3 regions of the Bacillus sp. OTU530 genome follow, and region 1 is predicted to be linked to each of the others. Evidence: riboswitches for the same ligand, from Rfam matches in the RefSeq annotation. Region 1 holds a riboswitch; each other region holds the start of a gene.
What was found. A riboswitch is a leader RNA that binds a small molecule or an ion and turns the genes downstream of it on or off. The one in region 1 is predicted to bind cyclic di-GMP.
Positions count from the first base shown of each region.

Region 2: linked by a shared signal. The riboswitch ahead of AAHB12_RS05740 (ArsR/SmtB family transcription factor) and the one ahead of AAHB12_RS13340 (thiamine pyrophosphate-binding protein) in region 1 are both predicted to bind cyclic di-GMP.
Region 3: linked by a shared signal. The riboswitch ahead of AAHB12_RS07725 (hypothetical protein) and the one ahead of AAHB12_RS13340 (thiamine pyrophosphate-binding protein) in region 1 are both predicted to bind cyclic di-GMP.

Region 1 is NZ_JASATP010000015.1:88,046-94,018, reverse strand. Features, by position in the region: gene AAHB12_RS13350 (HAD family hydrolase) at 1-412, opposite strand, end outside; gene AAHB12_RS31780 (BspA family leucine-rich repeat surface protein) at 904-1,632, opposite strand; cyclic di-GMP riboswitch class I at 2,401-2,486, shown strand; cyclic di-GMP riboswitch class I at 2,687-2,772, shown strand; gene AAHB12_RS13340 (thiamine pyrophosphate-binding protein) at 2,854-4,503, shown strand; gene AAHB12_RS13335 (PspA/IM30 family protein) at 4,912-5,562, opposite strand; gene AAHB12_RS13330 (hypothetical protein) at 5,564-5,973, opposite strand, start outside.
Region 2 is NZ_JASATP010000005.1:205,522-211,494, reverse strand. Features, by position in the region: gene AAHB12_RS05770 (hypothetical protein) at 157-507, shown strand; gene AAHB12_RS05765 (hypothetical protein) at 643-816, opposite strand; gene AAHB12_RS05760 (hypothetical protein) at 1,092-1,385, opposite strand; gene AAHB12_RS05755 (NUDIX hydrolase) at 1,442-1,894, opposite strand; gene AAHB12_RS05750 (RDD family protein) at 1,931-2,440, opposite strand; gene AAHB12_RS05745 (ArsR/SmtB family transcription factor) at 2,702-2,977, opposite strand; gene AAHB12_RS05740 (ArsR/SmtB family transcription factor) at 3,162-3,443, opposite strand; cyclic di-GMP riboswitch class I at 3,471-3,559, opposite strand; gene AAHB12_RS05735 (hypothetical protein) at 4,394-4,522, shown strand; gene AAHB12_RS05730 (TerC family protein) at 4,590-5,276, opposite strand; gene AAHB12_RS05725 (spore germination protein) at 5,911-5,973, shown strand, end outside.
Region 3 is NZ_JASATP010000007.1:189,109-195,081, reverse strand. Features, by position in the region: gene AAHB12_RS07765 (DUF4359 domain-containing protein) at 1-12, opposite strand, end outside; gene AAHB12_RS07760 (hypothetical protein) at 189-353, opposite strand; gene AAHB12_RS07755 (hypothetical protein) at 640-858, opposite strand; gene AAHB12_RS31685 (hypothetical protein) at 1,010-1,165, opposite strand; gene AAHB12_RS07745 (hypothetical protein) at 1,279-1,875, opposite strand; gene AAHB12_RS07740 (hypothetical protein) at 2,124-2,390, shown strand; gene AAHB12_RS07735 (hypothetical protein) at 2,442-2,660, shown strand; gene AAHB12_RS07730 (hypothetical protein) at 3,242-3,415, opposite strand; gene AAHB12_RS07725 (hypothetical protein) at 3,412-3,675, opposite strand; cyclic di-GMP riboswitch class I at 3,650-3,735, opposite strand; gene AAHB12_RS07720 (DoxX family protein) at 3,851-4,363, opposite strand; gene AAHB12_RS07715 (SGNH/GDSL hydrolase family protein) at 4,451-5,230, opposite strand; gene tagU (polyisoprenyl-teichoic acid--peptidoglycan teichoic acid transferase TagU) at 5,304-5,973, opposite strand, start outside.

The DNA.
Region 1 (5,973 bases):
CACATGTCGGCTGCACATTCTGAATGTGTTCCTTCGTCTTTAGAGTAGCTTGCTCCATAAGCCACCCGTGCAAGTCGGGGATATCATAAGGAAGCACAGCTTGAAATGCACGTGAAATATCGAGAGAGGTACCGCTGGCAAAGTATCCTTTCTCATCTACCTGACCATTATGGAGGCCAATGGAGGCACATAACGCCTCCTTCAGCTCATTATTTCTTGCTTCTCCCACTTTTTCCAGCAATGCATCAATTACTTCATATTCAATTGCCACCCACAGCATGCCAAAATTTAAAAGCGTACCGTCCTTATCGAATAAAACTCCTTTAATCCCCATTTCCTGAACCACCGCTTTCTTTGCTAATAGCTCCATCATACACGCAGTAGTATGCTCCACAAAATCATTCAGCTCCATTTTCACTCTCTTTTCACCATTCGTCCGTATAGTAAAACCTGTAGCAAATAAAGAAAACTCGCCGATTGGAGAGCCCTGCTCTTGGGCGAAGCCAGAGGCGTAGTTGCACTTATACTGTGTACCTAAAATTTCCGGCTACGTCGAATTCACTTCCAGCTGGAAATTTATATATTCTCACAGTGTAAGAAAAGCGGACAATGCCCACCCTTGGGCGAAGACAGAGGCGTAGTTGCACTTATACTGTATTCCTAAAATTTCCTGCTACGTCGAATTCACTTCCAGCTGGAAATTTATACTTTCTTACAGTGCAACGAAACCACATACACATACATATCAACACTATAGGAGGAAAAGGTCATGAAAAGACGCACATTAGGAATCGTAGCTGCAGGAACTCTCGCCTTCGGAATCGGACTTGTAAACGGTATGCCGGCATTTGCAGCGCAAAGCACTACAACGCAAACAACACAAGCAGCGGAACAGAAATATGGTCATGGAAAAGAACTAAGCACGGAGGCTGTTACACAAAAGGCAAAGGAATTAGGAATTGCAACAGATGGTAAAGATACACAAACTTTAGCTAAAGAAGTGCGCGATGTCCAGTTAAAGCAGGAAGCAAAGGAGCTTGGCATTTCCACTGACGGTAAAGACAGTGAAACACTCCAAAAAGAAATTCGTGATACAAAGGTGAAGGCTGAAGCAAAGGAGCTCGGCATTTCCACCGACGGTAAAGACAGTGAAACACTCCAAAAAGAAATTCGTGATACAAAGGTGAAGGCTGAAGCAAAGAAGCTTGGCATTTCCACCGACGGTAAGGACAGTGAAACACTCCAAAAAGAAATTCGTGATACGAAGGTGAAGGCTGAAGCAAAGGAGCTTGGCATTTCCACTGACGATAAAGACAGTGAAACACTCCAAAAGGAAATTCGTGATACAAAGGTGAAGGCTGAAGCAAAGGAGCTTGGCATTTCCACCGACGGTAAGGACAGTGAAACACTCCAAAAAGAAATTCGTGATACAAAGGTGAAGGCTGAAGCAAAGGAGCTTGGCATTTCCACCGACGGTAAAGACAGTGAAACACTCCAAAAAGAAATTCGTGATACAAAGGTGAAGGCTGAAGCAAAGGAGCTTGGCATTTCCACCGACGGTAAGGACAGTGAAACACTCCAAAAAGAAATTCGTAATACAAAGGTGAAAGCTGAAGCAAAAGAGCTCGGCATCTCTACTGACGGCAAAGACACAGAAACTTTAGTCAGTGAGGTGCGTGACGCGCAGGTGAAAAAAGATGCAAAAGAGCTTGGCATCTCCACCGATGATAAGGACACCCAAACATTAGCTAAGGAAGTCCAAGATGCGAAAGTGTTAAAGGCAGCAAAAGAGCTCGGTATTGATACAGCCAATAAAACAACAAAAGAGCTTATGAAGGAGATTTCTACTAAATCCCCTGAAACAGCAAAAACATTATTTCAAGATAACTATCATAACTTTGGCTATGATAAGGGAATAGGCGGCAAAGGCAGAGGAATGCGTTAATCTTCTGATAGCCTATGTATAAAAAGGGATTTCAAACAGACCGATACGGTCTTTGAAATCCCTTTTGCATATGTTTATCTCTCACATTTTGCAGCCTTTGTATACATATGTTGAAAATTTTTTGCTTTTCTCTCCCGGTAGTTTAGAATTCCCTTTAGTTTTTTATAAAGAAAACTCGCCGATTGGCAGGCTCTGCCCTTGAGTGAAGACAGAGGTGTAGTTGCACTTACACTATATTCCTAAAATTCCGGACTGCGTCGAATTTGCCTCCGAAATTTATACTTTCCTACAGTGTAAAAGAACTAATAATTTGTCGAATATTGGTTTATTTTATTCAGAATACGTGATAAATTATATTTAAATTTATTGAAAAGCGGATTTTCCAATTGTTTTACATGAATTTAGGAGCAATGTCACGCCACCTTGCAGCGTTAATTTGCAGCAGGAAAAATGAAATCTAAATAGGGCAAACTCGTCGAAAGTCGAGGACGCAAAGCCTACAGATCTACGGCAGTTGTGCTATGATGGCTGGGTTGCATAAATTTTTTGTTTACGCCCTATTTATGTCTATATAGGGTGTTTTTTGTATTTGCCAGTCCGCAAAATGAAACGGTTCCTAAATAATACATAAGTTAACGCCCATATAGATATATAGCATATTTAAATCGTGATACGAAGCGTTATATTTTTATGTCCTAAAGTACTGATAATAAATTTTAATTCGTAACAGGAAACAGCTAAATCTATATGAGGCAAACCCGTCCCAAGTCGAGGACGTAAAGCCTACAGGTCTACGGCAGTTGTACTATGATGGCTGGGTTACATAAATCTTTATTTTCACCCCATTTATGTCTATACAGGGGTTTTTTTATATTTGCTGAATCTCAAGCGAAAGGAATTTTAATGACATGAGAAAAGTTGCAGAAATCCTTGCTATTAATCTTAAGAATATGGGTGTACGTCATGCATTTGGTGTTCCTGGAAAACCTATTGTTCCAATTTTACTCGAATTAGAGAACCATGGTATTCAATTCAATCTAACTAGGCATGAAACTGGAGCTGGTTATATTGCTTCTGGTTATTCCTTAATGAATGATTCTATTGGAGTCGCAATAGGTACTTCTGGTCCAGGCGGCACCAATTTGCTGACGGCTGCGGCACAAGCAAAAGCATGGCATTTACCAGTTGTTTTTATTACAGGGCACCCCTCTGCTAAAGATATGGGTAAACCGTTTGGACAAGACTCTTCAGCATTTGGGACAGACTTAATAAAAATGTTTGAGCCAGTAACAAAATTTAGCGCACGCATAGACCGAGCTGAATCATTTAAAAGTATTTTTTCTCATGCTATTGAGAGCGCATTATATGGAGTGAAGGGACCTGTTCACCTTTCACTCCCTATGGATGTATTGGATGAGCAGGCAGAATCTTTTATTTTAGACATACCCGATGAAGCTCCACATGTGATAGCGACCCAAAAGGAGTTACAACAAGCCTTAGATTGTATTTTAACTTCTAAGCGGCCTGTCATGATTTTAGGAAAAGGTGTGCATTCCTCCAGAGCCTATGAGGAAGTCATTCGTTTAGCGGAAACCTTTAACATACCAGTCATGACAACACCTGGCGGAAAAGGAACATTTCCAACAACACATGATCTGTCCCTAGATGGGTTTGGACTAGGCGGCTCTGCAAAAGCTAGTGAGTATTTAAAGAATAAGAGTGATCTCATAATTGTAATAGGATCTAAGTTATCTGATATGTCTATTGTTGGACTGGATCCCGCTTTGTATCCAGATAAAATTATTCATTTTGATTACGACTATACGTTTATTGGCAAATCAATTCCTGTTGCAACACAGCTTGTTCTTGGTGACGCTAAGCATAATCTTGAGAGTTTATTAAAATTAATTAAGACAGATAGATTAGCTAAACCTTTTTCAAAGCCGCAGATACATATTAGTGCAGAGCTACAAAAGGAAACACCGATTACAGTTGAAAGGCTACTAGCAAAGCAAGTCATTGCTGCCCTAAGAGAGAATTTTCCCGCAGATACTGTTTTCTTTGGTGATGATGGCAGCCATTCCTTTTATGCTATTCAGCACCTAACACTGACAAAGCAGGCCACATTCTATTTTGATGATGTTTTTGGCGCAATGGGACATGCTATTGGTTTTAGTATTGGTGCGAAGTTAAGCAATCCTACTAAGCCTATCGTCTGTTTAACAGGTGATGGATGCTTTTTTATGCATGGAAATGAGGTTTCAACAGCAGTTGACAGCAATGCAGCTACTATCTTTATTGTTTTGAATAATGGAAGACTTGATATGGTCGATAAAGGTATGTCAAACAATGCTGGAAAAGCTGTTGGCACTATTTTCAAAAATGAACTCAACGTTAAAAAATATAGTGAAGCAATGGGAGCATTATCCTTTAAGTGTTGGACTATTGAAGACTTACACCTGGCTCTCAAGGAAGCTCTGAACAATCACAACGGACCGACAGTAGTTGAGGTAATGGTTGATCAAGAAGAAATCCCACCAACGCTGTTGAGAGGATAGCACTATAAGAAGATGAAACGAATGCTTAAAGCATTAAGAAAAGCAGACAAGGCCCGCCTTTTATGGCAGCGTAGGGGTGGGCCGGAGTAAAAGACGCTTTTTTCCTTTTGCGGAGGTTCAGCCCTATGCTGCCACTTTGGCCTTGGGAGCTAGACATCGCCCCGAAAAGTTATCCTTTCTTACAGTAACCGATTGGCAAGCCGTTAGGCGAAGACAGAGGTGTAGTTGCACTTATACTTTGTTCCTAAAATTTCTCACTACGTCGAATGGTCTTCCTGCTAGAAATTTATACTTTCTTAAAGTATAAAAAAAATCCCCCCAAACGGAGGGACAACAATTTATATTAAATAAGGGGGGTAAGGCATAACATGAGAAAGGGTTTAGCTAAGTCGAGCAGCTTGTCCTTCCTTAGGACTTCGCTGCTTTTAACTGTTCCAATTGCTGTTCCACTTCAGCCTGCAAGAGGGGGTTCATGCTCGGTTGATGTGGAGCTGCAATTTCTTGGCTTGCTTTTGCTTCAGCTTCTAACGCCCAGATGCGCTCTTCCATTCTGGCAAAGCCGCGCATTGCGTTATCTGCACTAAAAGACGCAATTGTTGTATTGATTTCCTTCACAGCCCTCGCAGCATGCGCTCTGGCGATCAGCTCCTGCTGCTTCAGCTTCAGCTCTTCATACTTTTCCTGCAGAGCCTTTACCTTTTCATACAAATTAGTAGTTTGTACTTGCATCGCTTCATACTGTTGCTTGTACGATGCTAGCTTGCGTTCCTGTACAATCTTATCCTGCAGCGCTAATTTTGCAATTTCGTCCTCATTTCGCTCCACTGCAAGGTTTGCTTGTCTAAGGCGCTTTTCAACAGCTTCCTGCGTTTGCAAAGTAAGCATTTCATACTTTTTCTCCAAAAACAGCTGCTCAGACAGTGCCTGCTGCGCCTTTACGAGCTGCTCCTCCATCTCGCGCAAGTATTGCTTGATCATGCTGAGTGGATCTTCCGCTTTATCAAGCACACCATGCACATCAGCAAGTGCGATATTTTTTATTCGTCTAAAAATCCCCATCTTACTGCTCCTCCTTATGGATTTTATTTTCCCATTCGTCTAAGTAATCAAGTTTATGTGAATCCAAGCTAGAAACGCCTGCTGCTTCTGCTTGTACATAATTTGCAGAAGAGGCGTCCTCATTTCGGCCGTTTTTATAAGCAAGATAAGCTGCTACAAGAATAATCGGAAGAATCAGCACCTTTGGCAATAACAGAATAGCTGCCCATACCATGAGTGCAATTCCAATCCATTTACGGATTCGATTGCCCGCGGCAAGCTTCCATGTTACCCATCCGATTATGAAAAGACCGGCTTGTATCAGAATATGGATAATCCCAAATCCATGCATATGACCATGTCTACCCATTCCAGAAGAAAACTCTGTGCCGCCACGGAAATGTCCTCCTGGAGCAAATCCGCCGCCTTGGA
Region 2 (5,973 bases), on a different contig from region 1:
GAATAACTATACATTTTATGTTCTCACAATAGCCTAGTACGTTTTTCCCCTGTTTTTAAGAGTAGTACCATGTTAAAGAGAGATGTTTAATTTATCAATATTCTGATAAAACTGATAAATAGGTATGATGATATCTAAAAGTGAGGTGTGTCGAATTTGAATCAAGCTGCTAAATTGTTGGCACAAAGAGCATTAAGAGCGAAATTCGAACTTGTCTCCCAAACAGCGGCCGATATGTACAATGTCTATTGTCGGGAAGGAAAGATTGGCCATATCTATCGTGAGCATAGATGTAGCAACTATAGGTGCGTTGATGTTGATCATAGTGAATCATTTGCAGCTTCTACAAAAGATAAATGGGAAGCTGCTGAAGAATTATGGGAACACGTTATGACTTCTCCTTTTTGCCACTCAGCAGTACTGTTGAGTGATTTTTTGTGTATAAAGAAAACGCCTCGGCAAATAGCCAAAGCGCGCCATAACATATTAGGGGTAAGTTCATTATAACACATTTTCCCTATTTTGGTAATTTAAACAACAAAAAGCGGTCTAGAATAAATAAAAAGAGAGCTATGCAGCTAGCTCCCCCTGGTAAATGGTTAAATGTCTATAATAATTTTACGTTAAAAAAATTCACATTTCTTAAGAGAAGAAATGAAAACCAGCAATGATTATACCCCAAAGAGGTACGCTCAATAACGATCCCCACAGAACTCCTTTAAACACACTTCCTTCCTGTTCTAGAGGAGTTTGATAGACTGTTGATTGGGCGTTGATAACTCCCTGTCCATTTTGCATTTGCTCAAGTATAATCATTTGACTTCGCCTTCCTTTCCTAGCACTATTCTCATCGTAACTGTCTATAGATTACCTTTCTTACATGAAAATTTGGTAAAAAACCTAAATATCACTTACTTTCACAAATTCAACTTTGTACATTAATTACAAATAAAAACGCTTTCTTTGTATAGACCTTTTACAGATCTTTTAAACCCACACTTTTCTTAAAACAACACCCCCATCTTATCCGAGCCCAGATTTAAACATAAAAGAGCAGCCAGAGCCGCTCTTTATTTACAAAAGCCTATTTATTAGATCTTGCCTAGTGTGAAAAATATTAACCACCATATAACCGGCAATACACTCCACAAAACCAATTGTAAATATTTCTTCTTCATGAAGATGATCCATCCCATAATAATTGAAACAATAACAAATAGCGGGTAACTTGTTACAAAGATAGTTGCTACTGATGCAAATGCATCCTCAGCAAATGCCATGGCCCAACCCATAAACCAAAACAATGTTGATAATACCGCCACAATCTGGGTAATAATTAACCAAACCAACGATATAATTTTAATTCGTTTCTCTTGAGTCCCCATCGCTTACCCTCCCTGTTAACCCTGCCCGCTCCTTTCACTACAGAACATCCGCTTCACTATTCGGTTTTCCCACTTACATATTTATCCAACATTACTTTACTTGTTGTCATTATGTTTTCTGGGAAGGATTGAATATCAAAATATCTAAGTTCTTTACTCTCTTCATCAAGTCTAATCTCTCCAGTGATATCAGAAGAATAGTAACAAATAATAACATTATATACTTGATCACCATTAGGGTATTCATAATACATTTGGTCCCCTGAAAAAATATGAAAAAGCTTTAATTCCCCCACCGTTAACCCTGTTTCTTCAAAAATCTCTCTTCTCGCTGTATCCTCAATCGTTTCACCAATTTCCATAAAACCACCCGGTAACCCCCAGTCGTTTGTATCTGTTCTATGCTGCAACAGAATTCTGCCTTCAGTATCGAGTAAGATCACACCTGCAGCAGTTAATATTAATGGACGAGTTCCTACAGCAGATCTTAATTCTTGAATGTAATTCATGTTAAATCCTCCTATGACACTAACCTCAGTTCAATTTTATGAATACCTTTTTAACTTTTCGCCTCTTATTAAGTTTTCATCTATTCTCTTATAGACAACAGCAGTTTTGGCAACAAAGTCATGGATAGCGCGTCTATCTTTTCGAAATATCACCATAAAAATACTGATCACATATGTAGTTCCTAATGTAAGCATACCTAATCCTACTTTTCCAATAAATTCTCGAACTAGCATTGTACGAAAATTCAGCTGTTTTCCGTCTATCTTAATCAATTTTAACCCTAATACAAGCCTACCAATTGTGCCACCTTTTAAAATTAAAGGTATTAATGCGAAATAAATCCCATCAATCCATAGGGATTTCCAGCCTTTATAAAATGTATCAGAGTGATTTGCCGTAAGAAAAAAGGATATAGTGACTAATACTGCTGTTACACAAAACACATCTATGACGATTGCAGAGAATCGCTTTCCTACGCTTGCAAAACACATTGTCTGTTGGATATTCTGCTGTCTAACTACTACATATTTAGCCTTAGCATACATATACTGAAATCTCCTTATATAGCTTTTCATTCTTAATAATTCTTTAGAGAATACATTTATGTTAAATTGTGCATTGGAATAAATGTAAATAACTCCCTTGTAAGTGTACGCTTTTTATGTCTAATTAGCAATATATAGATTTATTCAAAATAAAAACCGCTCACCCATTGGCAAGCGGCATACATAAAAGTGGATAAAGCTTTTGCTTCATTCAGCTACTTCGTGTGCTCAGTCGTGCAGGACCCATGACCCAAATCGTACTTAAGCGTTGATCATTGCATTCAGGATAGGTTTTACTCTCTCGTCCTTTATCTCATAATAAATCTCTAAACCTTTGCGCGTTCCTGAAATAATCTTGGCAGTCTTTAATTTTGATAGATGTTGACTAACTGTACTTTGCGGCGCTTCAAGCTCTTCGTAAAGAGAGGTTACATTTGTTGGTCCTTTTTCAATCATAAATTTCACAAGCGCAATTCGTGCAGGATGGGCTAATACCTTTAAAATTTCCGCACTGTCATTAAACTTTTCAATGTTCATTCTACTACTCTCCTAACTTTATTTATCGACTATAATGCAATAATATTCGAAATTTATGAAGAAAGTATGAAATTTTCCTAATAACTTTTTTATTCAACCTCTAATCTTATACTTTCTTACAATGCAAAAAAGCACCTGATTTCCACCAGATGCTTCAAAATAATTCGGTTTGGTAATATAACCCTTAAGCACTAACTACCGCATTAAGGATATTTTCTACCCGTTTGTCCTTTACCTCATAATAAATCTCCAAACCCCTACGTGTTCCCGAAACAATCTTAACAGATTTTAATCTTGATAAATGCTGGCTAATGGTGCTTTGCGGCATTCCGAACGCCTCATAAAGGGTAGTTACATTTACCGGACCTTTTTCAATCATAAAATTCACAAGCGCGATTCGCGTAGGGTGGGCTAATACTTTTAAGACTTCTGCCCCATCATTAAATCTTTCAATTTGCATATACATTCACTCCTCTAATTTTTCTTTCCCGTGAACGGCAGCTGGCTAGCTTGATAGCATTCGCTATTTTAGCCCCTAAAGCTTTGCGTCCCAAGTTTTCACAAGGTTTGCCCTTAATAATTATAATTTTTTGTCGAGTTTTAGTACAGAGAAAAATATTACAAAATTTTTATAACTGGTTCTAAAAAAATAGCAATTAACACGGAACTTTACACATTCTATATATTTATCTTAATATTTTTTTCGTTTTCTCCAAAAGAAAAAAGCATTCACTATATGAATACTTCGTATTATTATAATGAAGTTAAGTTGAAATGTATAGGTAAAACCAATGAAAGAACCGATTAAACAAGGATACGGTCTAGACAAAGTATACAGTTACAAAGAGCACCCTGATAAAATTTTCGTTACTTATAACCCTTGAGATAAAGAATAATAATAGTTAGAACTATTACTCCTATCAATAATAAAGAACCGATACCTGAGCTATACACAATATATATCTTAATATGGAGGATAGCATTCACAACAAGAACTATTGACAAGAAGATACACAAGAAAATGATGATAGGCATATTTTTATTTCTATTCAAACCAAACAATCCCTTCACAGAAGGTTATTTATACATTAAGGAATAAGAAATTAAATCATAAAGATTATTAGAAATTAGAGTAGAAAATTGTAAGTATTATAGCAATCACCATTATATATTTTAGTCCGTTATAAAACACTATGTTAACCAAGTCTTGTATTATTATAGAAATAACAAAATATTTTTTATGTGACTAAACTTGAATAAATATTTTACCGCCGGCACTTCCTCCACAAACTTAACCTTATTAATTATTAATCCGATAAAAATTTACACTTGATAAAATTTATGATTGGTATTATTATCTTTATTAAATACTTTTATATTATTTTTGTTAAATTATTTTGAAACGGAGGGAATACAATGCATTGGTTTCGTCTAGTCCCTGTTATTTTCTTTTCTTTATCAGCATTGTCATTATTTACATTTCAATTTGGCGAAATAATCCATTCCATTCAGGAATTAATTGGATTTTATAAACAACAGCAATAAAAAATAACTCAAATCCCCTCACACAGATTTTTTTTTGAAAATCAGTCATATGTTGCAGAGAAGGGCATTAGCCCCTCTCCAACGAAGCCTTGTCCGTTTTTTCCAGCTCTTTATTTTTTAACTTGCCAGTTATAATAACCAAAATTGCTAATGTAACTGGAATAATAATATGCCCTAAAGGAAATTTGCTCTCCACAAAACGGGCAATCACTTTATCGTTTAACATCATTTCTCCGGCCGTATATCCAAGTAGAGCTGCACCTAATACAATAAGGATGGGAAAACGATTCATTAAATTCATTAATAGTTGACTACACCAAATGATTAACGGGATACTAACAGCTAATCCGATTATAATGAGCAAAAGGTTTCCTTCTGCTACTCCTGCAATCGCTATGACATTATCAAGACTCATTACTAAGTCCGCCATAATGATGGTTCTAATCGCCTGAACCATACTGCTGCTACCTTCAAGATCTTCTCCCTCGTCTTCACCATCTATTAGCTTAACCGCGATCCACAGTAATAAAATTCCTCCTACGATTTGAAAGTAAGGGATCTGCAATAACCAAACCGTCACAAAAGTAAGGACTATCCGTAAAGCAATAGCACCAAAACTCCCCCAAAAAATTGCTTTTTTCTTCTTATTTTCAGGAAGATTTCGACAAGCTAATGCAATCACAACTGCATTGTCACCGCTTAGAATGATATTAATAAAAATGATTTTAACTAAGTCTACAAACAACCCTTCTATCAACTTCAATTCCTCCAATGAATCGTGCTGTAATTCTATTTTTCACTTGTAGCAACAAACTTATCTTACGACCAACATATTTCACATCCTTGTGAAAGTAATGCCTAACATAACTAGTTGCAAATACACTGATAATCCAAGGCATATTTAACTTGCCCTGAATTCTATTTATTAACCGTCCATTATCAAATGTCCATAGCCTGCGAGTCTTTTCCGCCAGCATGAGGTACACAGAATATAATCTCCGCATTCATCCGCTCGAAAAGATTACTCCTTTCTCTTCATCGTCGCCTCCCATTTCCAGCGCGTCATTTGTTGTATCTTCCTTACACATCCATACCCGCGCTTTCTCTATCCAGAATGAAGAGAGAGAAGCACATTGTGAATTGGACGGTAATGTGGGATTATGTCAAACTTGACATGTATGCAATATACAAATGAATAACTTAGAAAGCACAGAATGTAAAACATATTAATAAAAGAACAAAACACCACTCCTAAAACATTTATCATATACTGAAAAAGGTATTACCAAACTTCACAGAGTTTATACATTAAGATTGTAACTTTCAATATATAAAGGGTCCTTACCTTTTGTTAGTGGAATAAAAATATTGGGAAAGTAGGCGAAACAATGCCTTCAATTGTTAAAGGAATTGTAATAAGCAACATTGACGTCACTGGTGCTTTTAACATA
Region 3 (5,973 bases), on a different contig from region 1:
ACGCCATTTCATTTCTTTCACCTCCATTTCCTCAGATGTTATCTACTGAATACTTTTCTTTAATATAGATTATGAAACAAGTCCAAGAAATAAAACAAATAGCTTAGATAAACTACTTCTGACTGTTAAAAACATTATCTGCTGTCCAAAAATTCACCCCTGCCATATTTAGTTTCTTGTTCGCTTTCTCAAGCAACCAGTTTAATGTGAGTGTCATTATCCAGCATCTCCGTTCGTTTCATGGTTGGTCCAAATCCCAAAGGAACACCAATCGTAAATACAATTTCTTTCCAAAAGTCTAGCTCGATTTCCCAATGCAAAAGATTATAATGGGTTACAATTAAGCCGGCCAATAAAGAAAACTCGCTGATTAGCGAGCCCTACCCTTGGGCGAAGACAGGGGCGTAGCCCTACTTATACTGGGTTCCCAAAATTTCCGACTACGTTGAATTCGTTTCTCGTTGGAAATCTATACTTTCCTACAGTGTGAAAAAAGGGCAACCATAGTTTTCCAGTTACGCCACCCCTTAAAAATGCCCCCTTTTGTGAGCTTCATAGTAAATCCCTTTATTTATCTCACTATCTCCTATTACAAACATGAATCAATAGACCGTATAGTCCCACCTATCTAGAGTAATCTTACAGCCCACCCCGAAATAAAACTGATAAGATATACGTAATAACGGCACCTATGATAACACGTAGAATCCAGGTGGTATTACTTTTGATTCCTTGAAGCTCTCCTTTGATTTCATTCAGAAGTACCTTTGTTTCTAAGGAACGGACATCTCGGTATAGGTTCTTTTGTTCTTCATTATATTGTTTCATCTCTTCTTTTGGACATTCGTTTCCTTCCATATATCACTCTCCTCCCAATATTATCAACTTGTCCTATTATTATATGTTAGGAAAGCCCTACTGGTGCTGAGAGGATTTCATAAGATTTTTAATACTCTCATACGCCCCTTCATAAGTAGACCAATTAATCTAACCACGATAGCATCAATGATCATGCGCAAAATCCACGCTGTATTGCTATTGATTTTTCCAATTGTTTGTTAATGTCCGTAATCTCTCGCCCATTCACAGTAATCCGAGTTTTGAGATTACGCGTATCCCTTTGCATATCCTTCTGTTCCTGCTTGATTTCACGGATGTCTTCCACTTCCTTATCCTCTTTCTACAAAATAAAGAGAGCAGCTCTGGACTACCCTTGAAAAATATCTATCTAAAAGAGACAGCCGATAGCTGCCCCTGACCTACTACAAAATAGCGTTATCAGGATCGTCTATTTCTCTTCTCAATTTCCTTCTCTGCCCGTGCCAACATTGTTAACCGTCTTTCTTTTACTTCTTCCATCGGTTTCATTTCTTGTACTCTTTTTTGTTTTTTCTTTTCCCCTGAACCGTCTGACCAGGCTGCAAAAAAACTTAGCAGCCCCCTGGTAATTCCAACTACAAACAAAGGGGCCAGACCAAAGAACAAGTAACTAGGTAAAAGATGTGATTTGTTAGTTTCCCCAACAAGGTAATCACCCAGACTTGTTTGCTCCACAAGAAAACCGAATGGAGCAAGAAGAAATAATGGTGTAATGATCATATAAGGGAAAAGAAGAAACGAAACAAGTAAACTACTTCCATATCTCCCTTTGCTTCCACGCTTGGATAATACACAGAGAATTATTGTGAAAACAATAAATAATTTAGTTAAAAAGGACCAATGATAATATGTCGCATTCATGATTGCACCAGAAAAGAGTAAGAAAATGAAGGGTGCCAAAAGTATTGTCAAGATTAGTGCTATAGTAGTCCCACCATGCACCCTTTCAAGTCCAATGGCTTTTCCCGCTGCATCCCTAATAATTCTAAAATCCATATATTTACCTCCTTTTTCTAAACAATGAAAATTATACTACCTGAACATATTTCATAAAGGGATAATATGCAAATTTAGTGTAAAGCTGAACCGATATTTGTAACTTTCTTAAGTTATGACATCAAAAAGATAAAAAATAGCCCTCAAATTAACAGGAATCAATTACCATGGTAAGCCTACCAACATTTTCTTTATAATAGATTTGAATATGCTAGATTTGAAATTAGATGTTGTAGGGAGAAGAAGACATGAATAAGTTTTTATTGAGATTGTTAATGTGCGTCATCTTCTTTGTGGGGTACATGGCTTTTACAGGTAATTGGGGCATTTTAGACGATTTTAAGTGGATGGTTACCCACCCGGCTAAAACCTTGAGTAATGGATGGCAAATTATTAAGGTATTTATTATTATTTTTGTTATCTTTGTTATTATTCCAATTATAGGTAGGTTATTGGCCGGAGACACCATAGAGGACAAGCTGGATAGAATAGAAGACTTATTGAGAAGAAAGTAATCGATTTTACATTAAGCGGGAAGTTCAAATATTGATAGGAGAGACGTATTAATGGATGGCTGGTTGTGGCTATTAGTAATGATAGTAGGATGGGGTATAAATATTTTACTAATAAAAAAATTTGGATTTTGGCGAGTTTTCTTTAAGTGGCCTTTTAAAATGGTTATCACAGTATTAGGAATAGCCTTTTCAGCTTTGCTTAGTCATGACCGTGACGAAGCATTGAGAGAAGAAGGAAGAGAAGAAGAAAGAAGAAGAAGGGCGAGATAGTAAAATACATAGCTAAATATTTTTTCGTAGAGGGTTAATACCTTCTATTTTTTTTGTCCATTTCTTAAATTATGGCACTTTTTATTCTTTCACAGAAAGTGCATAACCTCCTTTCAACACAAAAAAAGAACTTGAAGTAAATTCAAGTTCTTAGAAAATTATTAGTTAGCATGCTACGAATTTAGGCTGTAGATGTACAACGTTTTGCTTGCTATCCTATTGTTTTGTTTCCGGTTCTTTTTGAGGACCGGGTGGATTTACTTTGCTAGAGCGGGCTGGTGACATATAATTTTGAAGAAATTACGTCAAATAATTAAGAAAGTTACACCAATATTAGAGCGTCAAAACGAAATTCTTACATTATATAAATTAACATCTTAAGAAGGGGAGCATAATACGGTTTTATTTAAAACAAAGCCATGCTATTCATGTTTCTTCCCTTTTCAAAACAAAAGAAAAAGAGCTGCCTAGGTCGCCCTCGATTTATTTCCAAAGCCGTATTCTGTTCAACTATCGAGCCCTATCCTCGTTACACATTCCCATGTTCACATCACATGCACCTTATTAAGACGATTTAGCCTTTACTTTTGACGCCATCTCCCTTTATTTTTCATATATTTTGGTTGATTCACGCCCATTAAATCAGATGTATTAGCACTGAATTTCTTACTTTTCTTATGTTTTTGTTTTTTCAACCTTTTTTCTTCTTGGATTTCCCGTAAATCTGCTTTCCATTGTTTGAGTTTATCTTTCATCTTTGCCCTTGCATTGCTGGTAATTTACGCATGGATAGGTAGTATCTTGCTTTTTGGATCACTAATTCATCATAATCGATAGGTTGATTAATTCTTTTAGTCCCCCTTAGCAAACTCATAATAAAAACAGTCACAATACTACAAGCAAAAAGAGCTGAAATAAAACCCCACATAAATAATCCCTCCATTAGTCCTTGTTCATAATCTTGCATAAATCGACCAAAGGAAATTGTATTCGGAAACTGGCTGGCATAGTTCAAAGAACCTTAGCCCCTATAGCTTTGCGTCGTCACCTTTCAGTAACTTTGCCCTTTCGTACGAATTATAGATTATAAGTACTATTATATATTTATCTTTCCATGAGTAAAATATTTATATTCTGTTCAACTATCGAACTCCGTGAGCAAAACAAAAAAAGCCTTCAACAGGCTTTTTTCATGCTGGCGGTTTAGCCGGCGGCTTGGCTGGCGGTGCAGCCATTTTCCTCTTAATAGAAGAAAAAATCCAACCATCCGCCCCAACTCGTCCAGCATTATCACGTGCCGATAGAAGCAGCCATGACCAAAGAATCATTTGTGGATTAATATTCATGGAGCCGCTTAGTAAATAGGAGAAATTCATAATAAGAGCAAAACAGAGAGCCGGTCTTGTAAATGCACCGGTCATGAGACCAAGACCGACGAAGAACTCCCCAATTGGCACAAGATAATTCAAAATATCAACATTCGGCAGGAAAAAGTACTTTGCGATAAATGCCCACCAATCCTGCACAACTGGATCAGTCCCTGATGTTTTAGCAATTGCATCTTTCAGAAAGACGGAAGCATCAAAGCTTTTGTTTGAAATTTTTTCAAACCCATGCCTAAACCATACAATTCCTAAGAAAAACCGCACAATCGCCAGAAACCATGCCATCTTCTTATTTTTCTTTAAAAAATCCGAAAACACTCCCGCTCCCCCTCACTGCTGTATGTACTCTCTTTAATCGTAGGAGTAAACAGAAATGAAGTCAACATATTCAGGTAGATTCCTATTCTATTCCTTTTGGTCCCCTGTAAAATAGTTTGTTAAATATTGTGCCCAAACCTGCTGTCCCTCTGAATTTGCCCAGCCATCCGATTTTTCAAGATAATTTACAATATCATCTCCATTTGGATCAGGCCAGCTTTGCCAATGATCTAGATATGTAATGCCCTTGCTTTCCATGCTGTCTTTTAATAATTTTATAGTAATCGGATAATTCTTTGCCTGGTGCAGCGGATTCGGCGGCTGTACGAATATAGCAACACCTGGGACGCTCTTTGTGATCTCATCCAAAATGACAGAAATATTACTCATCGACTTCTGCTTTCCAATTACACCGGCATCAACAAGCAAAGAAGGCTCGTACAATACAATATCAGGCTTCGAATGGGCTATATCCTCAAAAATCTGCTCATCTACCCATTGCTGCGTTGTTTTTTGTGGGTACGATTTCACAGTAACCTGAAAAACACCAGGCCCGTATGTATCCTGTAGATTTTTTGTTAGTATCTCAGGCCAGCCTGTTACAGCTTCATCCCCAGCAATCACAAGCTGAAGAGGCTTTTTCGTCTCTATCGCCTGTTTGATTTTCGTTTGTACTGCCTCTGGCAGATTCTTCATGTACTCGGTATAAGAAGAGTCCTGCGATTGTCCTCCAGGTACAGCATCCTGAAGCACCGTTTTCATGTTATTTGTTGCGGCTTTAATTTTGTCCTTAAAATGCAGATTGCCGGCTACTGTTATCCCCAACGTCAAAGCTATAATACCAGCAGCTCCAACTTTTTTCCACATCGTACCAACTCCCTTCGTTTCTATGTTACCAAATTAGAGCAAACAAAAACAGACTGGAATTCTCCAATCTGCATTAAGATTCTGTAGCTAGTCCTAAATGCTTGCGCAGTTGATTTGATAACTGCTGCCGCACTGCCTCTGGTACAACGTAATACCAAATACCCCCAATTCGTTTTCCTTCCCCAATAATTTCAATTTGTTCTACGCTCTGCGCAGCTTGCTGATAATCCTTCTGCATCTCATAGATTTCTGCAGCTGTTAGATTCGTCCTTACATGCTGCCGAATAACTTGGAGGATCTCCTCGTAACGCGTAAGGGAAGAAAAAGAAGCGCCCTTTTTCATCACTGCCTCAATGACCTGCCGCTGCCGCTCCTGCCTGCCAAAATCACCCTTTGGATCCTCCTTACGCATGCGCGCGTACGCAAGTGCCTGCGCTCCATTGAGCGGAATGCTTCCCGCTGCAAATGAATGGCCCTCATAGCTAAAAGGAAATGTATTATGAACGGTTACACCGCCGACCGCATCAACAATCTCCTGAAAACCCTGCATATTCACCTCAATATAATAGTCAATTGGAATACTAAGAAATCGCTCCAGCGTATTCAGCGTCATTGGAACGCCGCCAAAGGCATATGCATGATTAACCTTATCCTGCCTGCCTTTTCCTTCTATTGTGACATATGTATCGCGCGGAATGCTAACAAGCTTTGTTGTGTTCTCATTCGGATTAACAGTAACAAGC